Regions from separate parts of the Janthinobacterium sp. PSRC1-1 genome, predicted to be linked through region 4. Evidence: predicted binding sites of a transcription regulator. Region 4 holds the regulator's gene; each other region holds the start of a gene.

The links. Region 4 encodes sigma-54, which starts transcription at its own class of promoters, with help from an activator protein. Its sites were predicted from a motif close to TGGCANGNAANCTGCTTT; they were not measured.
Region 1: ACP7DW_RS04865 (circularly permuted type 2 ATP-grasp protein) is a predicted target of sigma-54. The motif match lies at 1,914-1,931, and genes of this name have one in related genera.
Region 2: cydP (cytochrome oxidase putative small subunit CydP) is a predicted target of sigma-54. The motif match lies at 1,534-1,551, and genes of this name have one in related genera.
Region 3: ACP7DW_RS16065 (urease accessory protein UreD) is a predicted target of sigma-54. The motif match lies at 1,441-1,458, and genes of this name have one in related genera.

What each region holds. Positions count from the first base shown of each region.
Region 1 is NZ_JAFCWK010000002.1:274,919-278,764, forward strand. Features, by position in the region: gene ACP7DW_RS04855 (hypothetical protein) at 1-605, shown strand, start outside; gene ACP7DW_RS04860 (sensor histidine kinase) at 692-1,831, shown strand; gene ACP7DW_RS04865 (circularly permuted type 2 ATP-grasp protein) at 1,967-3,421, shown strand; gene ACP7DW_RS04870 (alpha-E domain-containing protein) at 3,415-3,846, shown strand, end outside.
Region 2 is NZ_JAFCWK010000012.1:170,828-174,673, forward strand. Features, by position in the region: gene ACP7DW_RS23080 (sigma-54 interaction domain-containing protein) at 1-447, shown strand, start outside; gene ACP7DW_RS23085 (hypothetical protein) at 740-1,153, shown strand; gene cydP (cytochrome oxidase putative small subunit CydP) at 1,561-1,737, shown strand; gene ACP7DW_RS23095 (cytochrome ubiquinol oxidase subunit I) at 1,734-3,305, shown strand; gene cydB (cytochrome d ubiquinol oxidase subunit II) at 3,317-3,846, shown strand, end outside.
Region 3 is NZ_JAFCWK010000006.1:372,807-376,652, forward strand. Features, by position in the region: gene ACP7DW_RS16060 (two-component system response regulator) at 1-1,352, shown strand, start outside; gene ACP7DW_RS16065 (urease accessory protein UreD) at 1,513-2,355, shown strand; gene ACP7DW_RS16070 (urease subunit gamma) at 2,377-2,679, shown strand; gene ACP7DW_RS16075 (urease subunit beta) at 2,701-3,030, shown strand; gene ureC (urease subunit alpha) at 3,032-3,846, shown strand, end outside.
Region 4 is NZ_JAFCWK010000004.1:445,147-448,992, reverse strand. Features, by position in the region: gene ACP7DW_RS11330 (enoyl-CoA hydratase/isomerase family protein) at 1-487, opposite strand, end outside; gene hpf (ribosome hibernation-promoting factor, HPF/YfiA family) at 623-985, opposite strand; gene ACP7DW_RS11320 (RNA polymerase factor sigma-54) at 1,055-2,533, opposite strand; gene lptB (LPS export ABC transporter ATP-binding protein) at 2,538-3,293, opposite strand; gene lptA (lipopolysaccharide transport periplasmic protein LptA) at 3,293-3,846, opposite strand, start outside.

The sequences.
Region 1 (3,846 bases), on a different contig from region 4:
AGGCCGACGTGGGCGGCGCCGTCGACGCGCCCCTGTCGCGCGCCGTGGGCCGGCTGGCCGCGCCCATGGCCCGCTATTTCGTCATCCACGACACCAGCTATCCGAATTTCTTGTTAGAAACCATTCCCGGCCACATCAACGACGCCAGCTGGGATTTCAACGATTTTAGTTTGCGCAATCCGGCGCTGGGCGGCGGCCCGAAAGGCCATGTCTACGTGAACCGCCTCGGCGATTCATTGTCGGTGCGCGACTTTGGCACGGCCGGCTACGCCAGCAAGCTGGAAAAGGACAAGCCTTCCTTGACCGGCCTGTTCCTGCACGTGGAACTGGTGCAGCCGCGCCGCTCCGTACCCGGCGGCGGCAAGGGCAACGACGGCCTGGCGCCCGATCCAGGTTTTACGCCCGCGCAATACGAGCGCCTGGCCCTCTTGTATATCGCCGCCAGCGTACGCAAGGGCACGTGGCTGATCCCCGCCTTCCACGCCGTGCTCGATACGGGCTATGCGAACGGTCATGATGATCCGCAAAACTTTTCGCTGGAAACCTGGTCCGCTACGTTGGCCCGTTTGACCCATATCATGTCGCCGCCCGACAGCGCCCAATAAGGGCGTGCGCGCCACCCAATAGGAGGATACTGACGGCATGCGGTGCGGCCAGCATGGCTGGTGCGCCGTTCTGCCTTGGAGGAAGCGTGTCGCTCTCGACTGAACATCCGCTTGCGCCGCCGCGGCCGCTCCAGCGCGCGCAACGCATCTTCGCCTTGCGCGATGCCGTGCTGGCCGAATGGGAACATCGCGTGCGCGCCAGCGTGCGCGGCGCCGAACAATTGCTCACACCCATATTGATCAACACCCTGCCCGCCTTCTTCGACAACCTGGCCGAGGCGCTGACCCCGGGCCATGCGCGCGAAAACGCCGCCAGCAACAGCAACGTGCCGGCCGTGCATGGCAATGAACGGGCGCGCATGACCGATTACGGGCCGGAACAGGTGATCCAGGAATACCAGATTTTCCGCGACTGCTTCGCCGCCGTCGCCCTCGAGGCGGGCGTGTCCCTGCGGCGGCGCGACTGGCGCATCATCAACGATTCGATCGACACGGGCATCCGCGAATCGATACGCGAGTTCACGGCCATGCATGAAAGTTTCCGGCGCCGCATCGCCGCCGGCCTGTCGCACGACATGCGCAACCCCTTGGCCGTCATCGCCACCAGCGCCCAGTTGCTGCAGCTGCAAGCCGACCCTGCCAGGGTGCAGGAGCTGGCACGCAAGATCGGCGAACAGAGCAAGCGCCTCGACGCGATGATCGAGGAATTGCTCGATACCCTCAGCTACCAGCGGGGCCAGCGCCTGCCGCTGGCCTTGAGCCAGTTCGACATCCTGCCGCTGGCGCAAGCCGTGTGCGGCCAGGTCAACCTGCAACAATCTGGCCGCTGCGTGCTCACGGGCCAGTCCGTCACGGGCTGGTGGTGCGAAAACTCGCTGCGCCGCGCGCTGGAAAACCTGATCAGCAATGCCGTCAAATATGGCGACGACAGCCCCATCGCCGTGCACGTGGCGCACGCCCACGAACGCATGATACTAACCGTCCACAACCGTGGCCACGCCATCGCCACGGAGCAGATGGCGCGCATCTTCGACTACTTGCGGCGCGACAACCACGCGCCCGCACCCGGCTGGGGCATCGGCCTGCCCTTTGTGCAGAACGTGGCCGAAAGCCATGGCGGCAGCGTGGCCGTCGACAGCTCGCCGCAAGCGGGCACCACCTTCATCCTCGACCTGCCCATCGATTGCCGCCCCTTCGTGCCTGCGGCCGATAGCCCCAGAAACTGACGCCGTGCGCACCAAAGCGGTGCGCATGCCCCGTGAACGCCACAAAAGTGGTCATGATTGCACTTTCCGGCCATCGCCTGACTGGCACGCTTCCTGCTGAGCTATACATAGACACGGCTCAAGGGAAATCACAACATGGCAAATTTTTTCAATGAAATGACTGCAAATGACGTGGGGGCGGACAGCAAGGTACGTGAACACTATCGTGAATTTGACAGCTGGCTGGCGCAGCAATCGCCCGAGACCATCGCCCGCAAGCGGGCCGAGGCCGACCTGACGTTCCGCCGCGTCGGCATCACCTTCGCCGTGTATGGCGACGATGCCGGCACGGAACGCCTGATTCCGTTCGACACCATCCCGCGCATCATTCCCGCCGCCGAATGGGCACAGATGCAAACGGGCCTGGTGCAGCGCGTGCAAGCCTTGAACATGTTCATCCATGATATTTATCATGAGCAAAACATTATCAAGGCGGGCATCATTCCCGCCGAGCAAATCTACAAGAATGCCCAGTACCGCCCGGAAATGCAGGGTATCGCCGTCGCTTCCGACATTTACGCCCACATCGCCGGTGTCGATATCGTGCGCGCGGGCCAGGGCGAATTTTATGTGCTGGAAGACAATTTAAGGGTGCCGTCCGGCGTGTCCTACATGCTGGAAGACCGCAAGATGATGATGCGGCTGTTCCCGGAACTGTTCGCCCGCAACCGCATCGCCCCCGTCGACCATTACCCGGACATGCTGCTTGACAACCTGCGCTCCGTCGCGCCGATGGGCGTCGATGACCCCACGGTCGTCGTCATGACACCGGGCATGTATAACTCGGCCTACTTCGAACATGCGTTTCTGGCCCAGCAGATGGGCGTGGAACTGGTCGAAGGCAAGGATCTGTTTGTCAACGACAATTCCGTGTACATGCGCACCACGCGCGGCCCCAAGCGCGTCGACGTGATTTATCGCCGCGTCGACGACGATTTCCTCGACCCGCTGGCCTTCCGCTCGGACTCCTCGCTGGGCGTGCCGGGCCTGCTGTCCGTGTATCGCGCGGGACGAGTGACGCTGGCGAACGCCATCGGCACGGGCGTGGCCGACGACAAGTCGATCTATCCGTTCGTGCCCGACATGATCAAATTCTACCTGTCGCAGGAACCGATCCTCAACAACGTGCCCACCTACCAGTGCCGCAAGAGCGCCGACCTGTCCTACGTGCTGGCGAACCTGGCAAAACTCGTCGTCAAGGAAGTGCATGGCGCGGGCGGCTACGGCATGCTGGTGGGACCGGCGTCGAGCGCCGCGCAGATCGAGGATTTCCGCCAGCGCCTGCTGGCCAATCCGGGCGGCTACATCGCCCAGCCGACCCTCGCCCTGTCCGCCTGCCCCACGTATGTGGAGGCCGGCATCGCGCCGCGCCACATCGATCTGCGCCCGTTCGTGCTGTCTGGCAAGACCATTTCCATGGTGCCCGGCGGCCTGACCCGCGTGGCGCTCGGCGAAGGCTCGCTGGTGGTCAATTCCTCGCAAGGGGGCGGCACCAAGGATACCTGGGTACTCGAAGATACATCCGCTTTTGCAGGAGAAAAAACATGCTGAGCCGCACCGCCGATCATTTGTTCTGGATGGCCCGCTACACGGAGCGGGCGGAAAACACGGCGCGCATGCTCGACGTCAACATGCAAACGTCCATGCTGCCCCAGTCCGAGCAGGACGCGGAACAGGGCTGGCGCGCCACGCTGGGCATTTCCGAGCTGCAAAGCGCCTACGATGACAAATATGGCCGCTTCCACACGCGCGACGTGCTCGACTTCATGGTGCGCGACCCGAACAACCCGTCGTCGATCCTCGCCTGCCTGACGGGCGCGCGCGAAAACGCCCGCGCCGTGCGGGGCACCCTGACGACGGAAGTGTGGGAAATCCAGAACGCCACCTGGCTCGACATGCAGAAGCGATTGAACAGCAATCTGCTGGAAACGGACCCCAGCGCCTTCTTCGAATGGGTCAAATACCGCTCGCATCTG
Region 2 (3,846 bases), on a different contig from region 4:
GGCGCCTTTCGCGCCGACTTGTATTACCGTATCAGCGCCTTCCCTATTCACTTGCCGGCGCTACGCGAGCGCAGCGATGACATCGCGCTCCTGGTTCATTCGTTCTTGCAGCATAGTATCTCCGGCCAGCGCCGCCTGACAATTGAACCACAAGCGCTGCTGCAACTACAGTTGCGCGCATGGCCGGGCAATATCCGCGAATTGCGCAATGTACTTGAGCGCGCGCGCCTGTTTGCCGACGATGGCGTGATCCGCTGCGAACATTTGCCATCCGCGCTGGGGCCGTCTACGCCACTACCGGCGCTGCCGATCGACACCATTCCGATCGGCGCCTCGTTGACGGAGGCTATCGCCACCTTTACCGGCACCCGCAGCGAACTGGCGACGAAACTCGGCATCAGCGAGCGCACGCTGTACCGGCGCCTGAAGAAGCTAGGCCTGGCTTGATAGCGCCGGAGGACTGCCAGTGGCGGTCAGCTTTTGGCAGCAAGTTCTGCCAGAATTGACTGCCATGCGGTCTCTGCAAGGCAGAATAGCTGCGGGGGATATTGCAAGTCATTGATTGCATGATGGAATATTTATTCAATGTAGATATGGCGCGCATATTGCTATGTATGAAATTACGGGGCGTCCGTTGCGCGCCAGTCAGCGTGTGATGTTTTGTCATTCGCGCTGCTGGGCAAACAGGCATCTTTCCTTTAGCTGGTCTGCTATGCAGGTAATTTTTACAGGAGTTCGCATGAAAAAACCGATGTTGGTGGGTGCTGGTTTGTTGGCGGTATCGTTGTCTGGTCAAGCTGCCGAATTATTTTTGACGATCAATAGCGGCAGTCCCATGACGCAAGCTGCCGGCTTGGTACTGGCCAGTCAGGCGATCGAGCAAAAAGCCACGGTACGCGTGCTGTTATGTGATGCTGGCGGCGACATTGCTGTCATCGGCAAGGCAATGCCAAGCCTGAAGCCCCGCAATGTGACGACCCAGCAAATGCTGCAGGGATTGATCAAGAGCGGCGCCAAGGTCGAGGTCTGCGCATTGTACTTGCCAAATGCCGGGCGCCAGGCTAGCGACTTGCTGGACGGTGTAACAGCGGCCATACCTGCAGACGTGATTGCTTATTTGCTCAAGTCCGAGGTGAAAACGCTGGCGTTCTGACTACCAGGTTAAACAGTTTCAGGGAATGCATTCGCAATCCCGATGAAAAGCTTCCCTCCGAGGAAGCTTTTTTACATAAAAGCACTGTGTTCATGTCCGAGGCGCATCGGTACCGATTACGCCATGTGAGATTGCCCTCGCTGGCAAGGGCGGCGCTTTTGCCATTTACGGCGACATGGCAATCGAGGTTGCCAGCCAGAAAATAAACAGCAACCACCGGTTTCACACCGTCACGCCACATGGCGCAATCAAGACAGAGGCTGTCAGTCATGGCAGTGACTGACAGTGTGACGGTAAATTGCGCTGCCATATTTCAGCACTGCTATCAATAAAAATCTTCAACTCCTTGTTTTTAATTGATTAATTAGAAAAAATTTCATTGGCATGAAAACTGCTGTAGAGAAGATATGCAACCTATTGACCACCGCCTCCTGCGCCAGTTAATCATCGCTGTGCTGATCAAGATCATTGTCTTGACCGCACTGTGGTGGGCATTCGTGCGCGACGCCCGCGTCAGCGTCGATGGAGATGGCGTCTCAGACCGGATCAGTGGCATAACATCTTCTCAAGGAGCAAGAAAGTGATTTCAGAACAATTGGTGGACTTGTCGAGGCTACAATTTGCCGCCACGGCGATGTACCACTTTCTTTTCGTGCCGCTCACCGTTGGTATGGTGTGGTTGCTGGTGATAATGGAAAGCGTCTACGTGATGACCGGCAAGGTGATCTGGAAAGACATGACGCGCTTCTGGGGTAAGTTGTTCGGGATCAATTTTGCGCTCGGCGTCACCACCGGCATCACGCTCGAATTCCAGTTCGGCACCAACTGGGCGTATTACTCGCATTATGTCGGCGACATCTTCGGCGCGCCGCTGGCGATCGAAGGCATGATGGCGTTCTTCCTCGAGTCGACGATGATCGGCCTGTTCTTCTTCGGCTGGAACCGCCTGAGCCGGCCGCAGCATCTGCTGGTGACGCTGCTGATGGCGATCGGCACCAACTTGTCTGCGTTGTGGATATTGATTGCGAATGGCTGGATGCAAAATCCGGTCGGCTCCGAATTCAGTTACCTGACGATGCGCATGGAAATGGTCGATTTCTGGGCCGTGGTGTTCAATCCGGTGGCGCAGGCCAAGTTTGTGCATACGGTATCGGCCGGCTATGTCACCGGCGCGATGTTCGTGCTGTCGATTTCGAGCTGGTACTTGCTCAAGGGCCGCAATATCGAATTCGCCAAGCGCAGCTTCCGCGTGGCGGCCGCGTTCGGCCTGGCGTCGGTGCTGAGCGTGATTGTCCTCGGCGACGAGTCCGGCTACACCGTGGGCGAAGCCCAGCAAACGAAGATGGCGGCGATCGAAGCGATGTGGGAAACCAAGCCAGCGCCCGCCAGCCTGACCCTGGTGGCCAGCATCAATGAAGCTGAATCGAAGAACAATTGGGAAATCGAGGTGCCGTGGGTCATGGGATTGATCGGCACCCGCTCGGTGAGCAAGCAAATCCCCGGCATCCACGACATCAAGATCAAGAACCGCGAGCGCATCATCAACGGCATGCTGGCCGTGACGGCGTTGGAAACGCTGCGCAAGCATCGCCTTGACACCGTCGCGCTGCAGGTGTTCGAGCGGCATAAGGCAGATCTCGGTTTTGGCCTGTTGCTAAAAAAATATGTCGTCGATGTCAATCAGGCCACCCCGGAAATGATCGCGCGCGCCGTCAACGACACGATGCCACGCGTGACGCCGATGTTCTGGGCTTTCCGCATCATGGTGGGCCTGGGCGTGGCGATGCTGCTGCTGTTTGGCCTCGCGTTCTGGAGTACGCTGAAATCGACGTGTTCGAAAAAGCCGTGGCTACTGAAGTGGGCGTTGTGGATGCTGCCAGCACCGTGGATCGCCTGCGAACTGGGCTGGTTCGTCGCCGAATATGGCCGCCAGCCGTGGACTATTTATGGCGTGTTGCCAACCCACATGAGCGTCTCCACGCTCAGCGTCAATAACCTTTATGGCTCGCTGGCCGGCTTCATCGTGTTCTACACGGTGCTGCTGATCGTCGAGATGTTCTTGATGGTCAAGTTCGCGCGCCAGGGACCGGGCAGCCTCGGCACCGGCCGCTATCAGCAAGATGTTGCTCGTCATTCGCCCATACAGGCATAAGGAGAACCAAGATGCTCGATTATTCCACTCTTAAAATCATCTGGTGGCTGCTGGTGGGCGTGCTGTTGATCGGCTTTGCGATCATGGATGGGCACGATATGGGTGTGGGCACGCTGCTGCCATTCGTCGGCAGGAGCGACATCGAACGGCGCGTCGTCATCAACACGGTCGGCCCGCACTGGGATGGCAACCAGGTCTGGTTCATCACCGCCGGCGGCGCCTTGTTTGCGGCCTGGCCGATCGTGTATGCGACCGCGTTCAGCGGCTTTTACTGGGCCATGATGCTGGTGCTGTGGGCGCTGTTTTTCCGCCCGGTCGGCTTCGATTACCGTAGCAAGATCCACAATGCTGCATGGCGCAGCACATGGGACTGGGGTTTGTTCATCGGTGGCGTGGTGCCGCCCCTGGTGTTCGGCATCGCGTTCGGCAACCTGCTGCAAGGCGTGCCATTCCACTTCGATGACTATCTGGTGTCGACCTACACAGGCAGTTTCTGGCAGTTACTGAACCCGTTCGCGTTGTTGGTCGGCGTCGTCAGCAG
Region 3 (3,846 bases), on a different contig from region 4:
TCTTCCTCGATATCAGCGAGCGCAAGGCCGAGCAGCACTTGATCGATTTCCTCTCCTACCACGACGCGCTGACGGGTTTGCCGAACCGCGTGCTGCTGCGCGAGCGTTTCGAACAGGCGCGCGCCAACGCCCTGCGCGACAGCCAGCAAGTGGTGCTGATGTGCCTGGACCTGGACCGTTTCAAGAACATCAACGATTCGCACGGCCAGGCCGTGGGCGACAAGGCGCTGCAAGTGGTGGCGCGTTTCCTCTCCGGCTGCGTGCGCGAGGGCGACACCGTGGTGCGCCAGGGCGGCGACGAATTCCAGATCCTGCTGCAGGACGATGCCCTGTTGGGCCGCACCTTGGCGCTGGTGCAAACCATCCTGGCCGGCTTGCGCGAAGAGCTCAATGTCGGTGGCGAGCGCCTGGCGCTGACCACCAGCATCGGCATCGCCATGTGCCCGGCCGACGGCGACAGCCTCGACGACGTGCTGCGCCACGCCGACACGGCCCTGGTGCGCGCCAAGGAAATGGGGCGCGATCATTACGCCTTCTTCACGGAGCGCATGGGCAGCGATATCCGCGCCCGCCTGGCCATGCAGCAGCAGCTGCGCGGCGCCATCTGCCGCGATGAATTCGAAGTGCACTACCAGCCGCAGATGTGCTTGCGCACGGGCGCCTTGCTGGGCGCGGAAGCCCTGCTGCGCTGGGAGAACCCGGTGCTGGGCAAGGTGTCGCCGGGCCTGTTCATCGCGCTGGCCGAGGAATACGGCCTGATCACGGCCATCGGCGAATGGGTGCTGGAAAGCGTCTGCGCCCAGATCCGCGCCTGGCACGACGCAGGCCTGGGCAGCATCAAGGTGGCCGTCAACCTGTCCGGTAAACAGTTCGCGCAGGATCGCACGGTGCCTTTCGTCGAGGCGGTATTGCGTAAATACGGCATCGCGCCCGCCTGCCTGGGTATCGAGATCACGGAAAGCACGGTGATGGGCGACCCGGACAAGGCGGTGGCGGCGCTGACGCGCCTGAAGGATATCGGCGTGGGCATTTCCCTCGACGACTTCGGCACCGGCTATTCCAGCCTGGGCTACCTGAAGCGTTTTCCCATCGACGTGCTGAAGATCGACAAATCCTTCGTCGACGACGTCACCACCAGCAGCAGTGACGCGGCCATCGCCCGTTCCGTCATCTCGCTGGCACACAACCTGGACATGCGCGTCATCGCCGAAGGCGTGGAAACGCGCGAACAGGTGGACTTCCTGACGGAACACGGCTGCGACGAAATGCAGGGCTATTATTTCAGCCGGCCCCTGGCTGCCGCACCATTCACGGCCTTGCTGCGTGAGCGGCGCACCCTGGCCGTGGCCTGAACATACACGCCGCGGTGCGGCCGATGCACCATGCCGGTGCATTCGCAGCAGCGCGGTGCAGGATGCTCACTTTTTATTCCTCTGACGCTGGCACATATCCTGCTTAGGTAATCGCTTATTTACGCGATTGCCCCGCATGCCAGACAGTACCCATCCAGCCATGCCTTCACAGCCCAGCGCGCACGGCGCCTGGCAGGCGCATTTGCGCCTCGGTTTTGCGCTGCACGATGGCGTCAGCCGCCTGGTCGAGCGCACGCACCGCGGCCCTTTGCGCGTGCAAAAGCCCTTGTACCCGGAAGGCGATGCCGTCTGCCACGCCATCATCATCCATCCGCCAGGCGGCGTGGTGGGCGGCGACCAGCTGGCCGTCGACGCCACGGTGGGCGCGGGCGCACACGCCTTGCTCACGTCACCGGGCGCCGCCAAGTGGTACCGCGCGAATGGCCACGTCTCGGGTCAGCACATCGTGCTGCGCGCGGGTACCGGCGCCGCCATCGAGTGGCTGCCGCAGGAAAGCATTTTCTTCGACCAGGCGTGCGTGCGCCTGCGTCACGAGGTGGAACTGGCGCTCGATGCCAGCTACATCGGCTGCGACATCGTCTGCCTGGGCCGCAGCGCCTCGGGCGAAATGTTCAACACGGGCAGCATCAGCCAGCAGGTGCAGATCCGCCGTGGCGGCAAGCTGCTGTGGTGGGAGCAGGGCGTGCTGGCGGGAGGCGGCGCGCTGATGGCCAGTCCCCTGGGGCTGGCCGGCCACACGGTATGCGCCACCCTGATCGCCGTCGGCACACCCGTTTCTTCATCGGTACTGGCGGCCGTGCGCGAGATCGCCGTGCCGGCCGGCGCCGTGTTTGGCGCCACGCACATGAAAGCGCTGGTGGTGGTGCGCCTGCTGTGCGGCGACAGCGAGGCGGCGCGCCGGATCATGCTGGCCGCCTGGCTTCTGCTGCGCCCCGCCATGCTGGGACGCGACGCCGTCGTGCCCCGCATCTGGAACACTTGAACAGGAAAGACTAGGAAAACCATGGACCTGACTCCCCGCGAAAAAGACAAGCTGCTCATTTTTACGGCCGCGCTGCTGGCCGAACGGCGCCTGGCGCGCGGCTTGAAATTGAATTATCCCGAAGCGGTGGCCCTGATCAGCGCCGCCATCATGGAAGGCGCGCGCGATGGCAAGTCGGTGGCGCAGCTGATGTCGGACGGTAGCAAGATACTCTCGCGCGCCGACGTCATGGACGGCATCGCCGAGATGATCCCCGATATCCAGGTGGAAGCGACCTTCCCCGATGGCAGCAAGCTGGTGACCGTGCACCATCCGATACCGTAGTCTTTTGAGAAGGAGCCCCTCATGACCCCAGGTGAATACAAATTGGAAGAAGGCGAGATCAGCCTCAATGCGGGCCGCGCCACGGCCACCGTGGTGGTGGCCAACCGGGGCGACCGGCCGATCCAGGTGGGCTCGCACTTTCACTTTTTTGAAGTCAATCCGGCGCTGGCCTTCGAGCGCTGGCGCGCCTACGGCATGCGCCTCAATATCACGGCCGGCACGGCAGTGCGCTTCGAACCTGGCCAGCAGCGCACGGTGGAACTGGTGGCGCTGGCGGGCGAACGCAAGGTCTACGGCTTCAATGGCGCAGTGATGGGCGACCTGCAAGACACTCCACCGGGAAAGGATTGAGATGGCCAGCATTCCCCGCAGCGCGTATGCCGAGATGTTCGGCCCCACCAAGGGCGACCGCATCCGCCTGGCCGACACGGAACTGTTCATCGAGATCGAGCATGACTATGCGATCTACGGCGAAGAAGTGAAGTTCGGCGGCGGCAAGGTGATCCGCGACGGCATGGGCCAGTCGCAGCGCTGCGCGGCCGAGGTGATGGATACCGTCATCACGAATGCCGTCATCCTCGACCACTGGGGCATCGTCAAAGCCGATATCGGCCTGAAAAACGGCCTGATTTTCGGCATCGGCAAGGCGGGCAACCCGGACATCCAGCCTGGCGTGACGCTCTCCATCGGCGGCGCCACCGAGATCATCGCCGGCGAAGGCCTGATCGTCACGGCCGGCGGCGTCGACACGCACATCCACTTCATCTGCCCGCAGCAGATCGAGGAAGCCCTGATGAGCGGCGTGACGACCATGCTGGGCGGCGGCACGGGACCGGCCGTGGGCACGGCCGCCACCACCTGCACGCCGGGGCCATGGCATCTGCACGCCATGCTGGCGGCCGCCGACGCCTTCCCGATGAACCTGGGCTTCATGGGCAAGGGTAACGTCAGCCTGCCGCTGCCGCTGGAAGAGCAGGTGCGCGCGGGCGCCATCGGTTTGAAACTGCACGAGGACTGGGGCAGCACGCCGGCCGCCATCGACAACTGCCTGTCCGTGGCCGACCGCATGGACGTGCAGGTGGCGCTGCACAGCGACACCCTGAATGAGGGCGGCTTCCTGGAGCACACCCTGGCCGCCTTCAAGGACCGCACCATCCACACCTTTCA
Region 4 (3,846 bases):
CGGCCAGGCGGGACAGGAAATAACTGCCGCCCACGTCCGGGAACAAGCCGATATTGACTTCCGGCATGGCCATGCGCGTGCGGCCCGTGACGATGCGCAGGCGGTTGCCAGGCCCGGCTTGCGCCACGCCCATGCCGCCGCCCATCACCACGCCATCCATCACGGCGATATACGGTTTCGGGTAGAAATGAATCACATGATTTAACGCGTATTCTTCCGTAAAGAAATCTTCCAGCAAGGCGCTGCCACCTTGCGGCGTGGCCCGGCCCGCATCGTAAAAGAAGCGGATGTCGCCGCCGGCGCACAGGGCTTTGTCGCTGCTGGAACGGATGACGACGGCGTCCACCTGCGGATCGTCGCGCCAGGCCAGCAGGGCAGCACTCAGGGCGCGCACCATCTCCAGCGACAGGGAATTGAAGGCTTTCGGACGGTCGAGCACGATATGCCCGGTGCGGTTGCGGATGGAGGTCTGGACGAAGTCGCTCATGGCAGGCAGGAAAAAAGTGAAAGTGCGAATATTCTAGCGCCTGCGCGGGGAACATTGCGTTCAACAGGTCCAGACGCAAAAAAGGGCGCAAGATGTGCGCCCTTAGTTGATCACAACTGCTGGAAGCGGGTGGCCTTAAACGGCGACGACGGCGTCTTCCTCGGAGTTGTCTGGCAGATGCTTGATCGCCTCTTTACCGTGCCCTTGCACTTTGGTTTTGTATTTCATCACTTGCCTGTCCAGCTTGTCGATCAGGATATCGATGGCGGCATACAGGTCATGCGCCAGGCTTTCCACATAGACAGTTTTGCCACTCAGACGCAGGTTGACTTCGGCCTTTTGACGTTTTTCTTTCTCTTTGAGGTTATCCACGGTCAGAATCACGGCGATATCGATAACTTGATCGAAATGACGTTTCACGCGCTCCAGCTTCGTTTGTACGTATTCACGGATGGCTGGTGTCACTTCGAGATGATGTCCGCTGATGGTGAGATTCATACACACTCCTAAAGATGATCGGGTTCGTGCGGTCCATCCTATCCGGCCCGCAGAGGAACCGAAAAAAACTTACAAACACTTACGCAGGCTCACTGGCGGAATTTTCAACGCTTCCCGGTATTTGGCAACAGTACGTCGCGCAATCACCATGCCTTGTTCCCCCAGCATGTCCGCAATCTTACTGTCGGATAAAGGATTTTTAGGGTCTTCTGCTCCTGTCAGTTGCACGATCAATGCCCGTATCGCCGTCGATGACGCTTCGCCCCCCGCTTCGGTGGCGACGTGGCTACCAAAGAAATATTTCAACTCGAACATGCCGTGCGGGGTCAGCATGTACTTTTGAGTTGTTACCCGCGAGATAGTACTCTCGTGTAAACCCAGTGTATCAGCTATTTCACGGAGCACAAGGGGGCGCATGGCAACGGCCCCATGCGAGAAAAAGTTCTTTTGTCTTTCTACTATCGCCTGCGCCACGCGCAGGATCGTGTCGAAGCGCTGGCGCATATTCTTGATCAGCCACTTGGCTTCCTGCAACTGTGCGCCCATGGCGCCCTCGCCCTTGCCCTGCTTGAGCAAGTTGGCGTACATGGCGTTGACGCGCAGGCGCGGCATGACGTCGTTGTTCAGGGTGACTTGCCAGCCATTGCGCGCGCGCTTGACGACGACGTCGGGCACCACGTAATCGGACACGTCCGAGGCGAACACGGCGCCCGGATGCGGATTGCACTGGCGAATCACCGTCTGCGCCTCGCGCAAGTCTTCCTCGTCGCAATCGAGGGCTTTTTTCAGCTTGTTGAAATCGCGCTGGGCAAACCAGGCCAGGTGCTTTTCCACGATGACGAGGGCCATGCGCCGCGTCACCATGGCGACCTGCGGCAAGCGCTTGATTTGCAGCGCCAGGCATTCGGACGCATTGCGCGCGCCCACGCCGGGCGGATCGAAACTTTGCAACAGGGACAAGGCCGTGCGCATCTCGTCGGCGTCGATTTCCAGCTCTTCCGGCAGGCGCGCCAGGATGTCGTCGAGCGACTCTTCCAGGTAGCCATTGTCGTCGAGCGCGTCGATGATCAGCTCGACCAGCGCGCGGTCGCGCAATTCGAGCACCGTCACGCGCATCTGCTCCATCAGGTGTTCGCGCAGGGTACAGTGATGGGCCTCCAATTGCGGACGCGAATCTTCGTCGTCGGGCGCCTTGCCCCGGCTCGCCTCGCTCCAGTCGCTGTCGCCGCCGTCCGCGGCGGCCGGGCCCTCGCCCGCCTCGCCGTCAAACGCCTCCGCTTCGGCCGGCGCCGCAGGCGCCTCCTGGCCGGGCGGCTGGGGCGGCGCTTCGGCCGGCGCGGCCGTGGAACTCAGGGCCCCGTCGGACAGCAGGCGCAGCGAATGATCGAGCGGATCGTCGAGGCGCTCGAGCAAGGGATTGTCCGTCAGCAGTTGCTCTAGTTCCTGGTGCAATTCCAGGGTAGACAATTGCAACAGGCGTATCGATTGCTGCAACTGCGGCGTCAGTGCCAGGTGCTGCGAAGTGCGCAGCTGCAATGATTGTTTCATTGGCTCACATGCGGAAGTGTTCGCCCAGGTAGACCCGGCGCACCGACTCGTTCGCGATGATGTCGTCGGGGCGTCCCGACGCCAGCACCGAGCCCTGGTTGATGATGTAGGCACGGTCGCAGATACCCAGCGTCTCGCGCACATTATGGTCGGTGATCAGCACGCCGATATTGCGCTCCTTCAAGAAGCGCACGATGCGCTGGATCTCGATCACGGCGATCGGGTCGACACCGGCGAACGGTTCGTCGAGCAGCACGAAACGCGGGTCGGTCGCCAGCGCGCGGGCGATTTCCACACGGCGGCGCTCGCCGCCCGACAGCGACAGCGCCTGGTTCTCGCGCAACTTTTCAATTTGCAAGTCGGCCAGCAATTTATCCAGGCGCTCCTCGATCTCGGCCTTCTTCAGGGGGCGGCCTTCGACGGTCTGGATTTCCAGCACGGCGCGGATATTGTCTTCCACCGTCAGCTTGCGGAAGACGGACGCTTCCTGCGGCAGATACGACAGGCCCATCTGCGCGCGGCGGTGGATCGGCAGGCGGGAAATGTCCACGCCGCTGATGTCGATGGTGCCGCCGTCCGACGGCACCAGACCGACGATCATGTAGAACGAGGTGGTCTTGCCGGCGCCGTTCGGGCCCAGCAATCCCACCACTTCGCCGCATTCGACTTGCAGCGAGACATCATGCACGACTTGCCGCTTGCCATAGGTTTTTTGCAGCCCGCGAACGATCAGGGTGCTGCCGCAACGTGTATTGTCCATTAGTTCTTTCCTGGTGCGGGCGTGGCCGGCGCCTTGGGCTTCGGCTGGATCACCATGCGCACGCTGCCGCCATCGGGCGTGCTGGTGCCGCTGTCGGAATTTTCCATTTTGAATACTTCCTTGCGGCTGTCATACGAGATGAAGGCGCCGTTGGCCACGTCGGTCACTTTCGTGCCTTCCAGGCGCGTCAGCTTGGCCTTGGAAAACAGTTTCACCACTTCCGTCTTGTTATCGTATTCCACGCGCTCCGCCTCGCCTTCCACCCACAGGTCGCCGGCGCCATCGCGCTTCTGGCGGAAGGTGGCCAGCTTGCCGGGATCGGCCCAGAAGGTGATGAACTGGTAGCCTTGCGGGTCTTCCGTGATCAGGGCCCGGCCCGCCTTCATGGTCAAGGTACCCTTGACCAGCACGACGTCGCCCGTCAGGGTACGCACCTGCTTGACGTCATCGACGTGGCCGCTACGTGCCGTGATGACGGCTTCCTTCTCGGAATCGGCCTTCTCGGCATGCGCCACGCCCATCATGGCCAGAGAAAATACGGTCAACAGCAAGA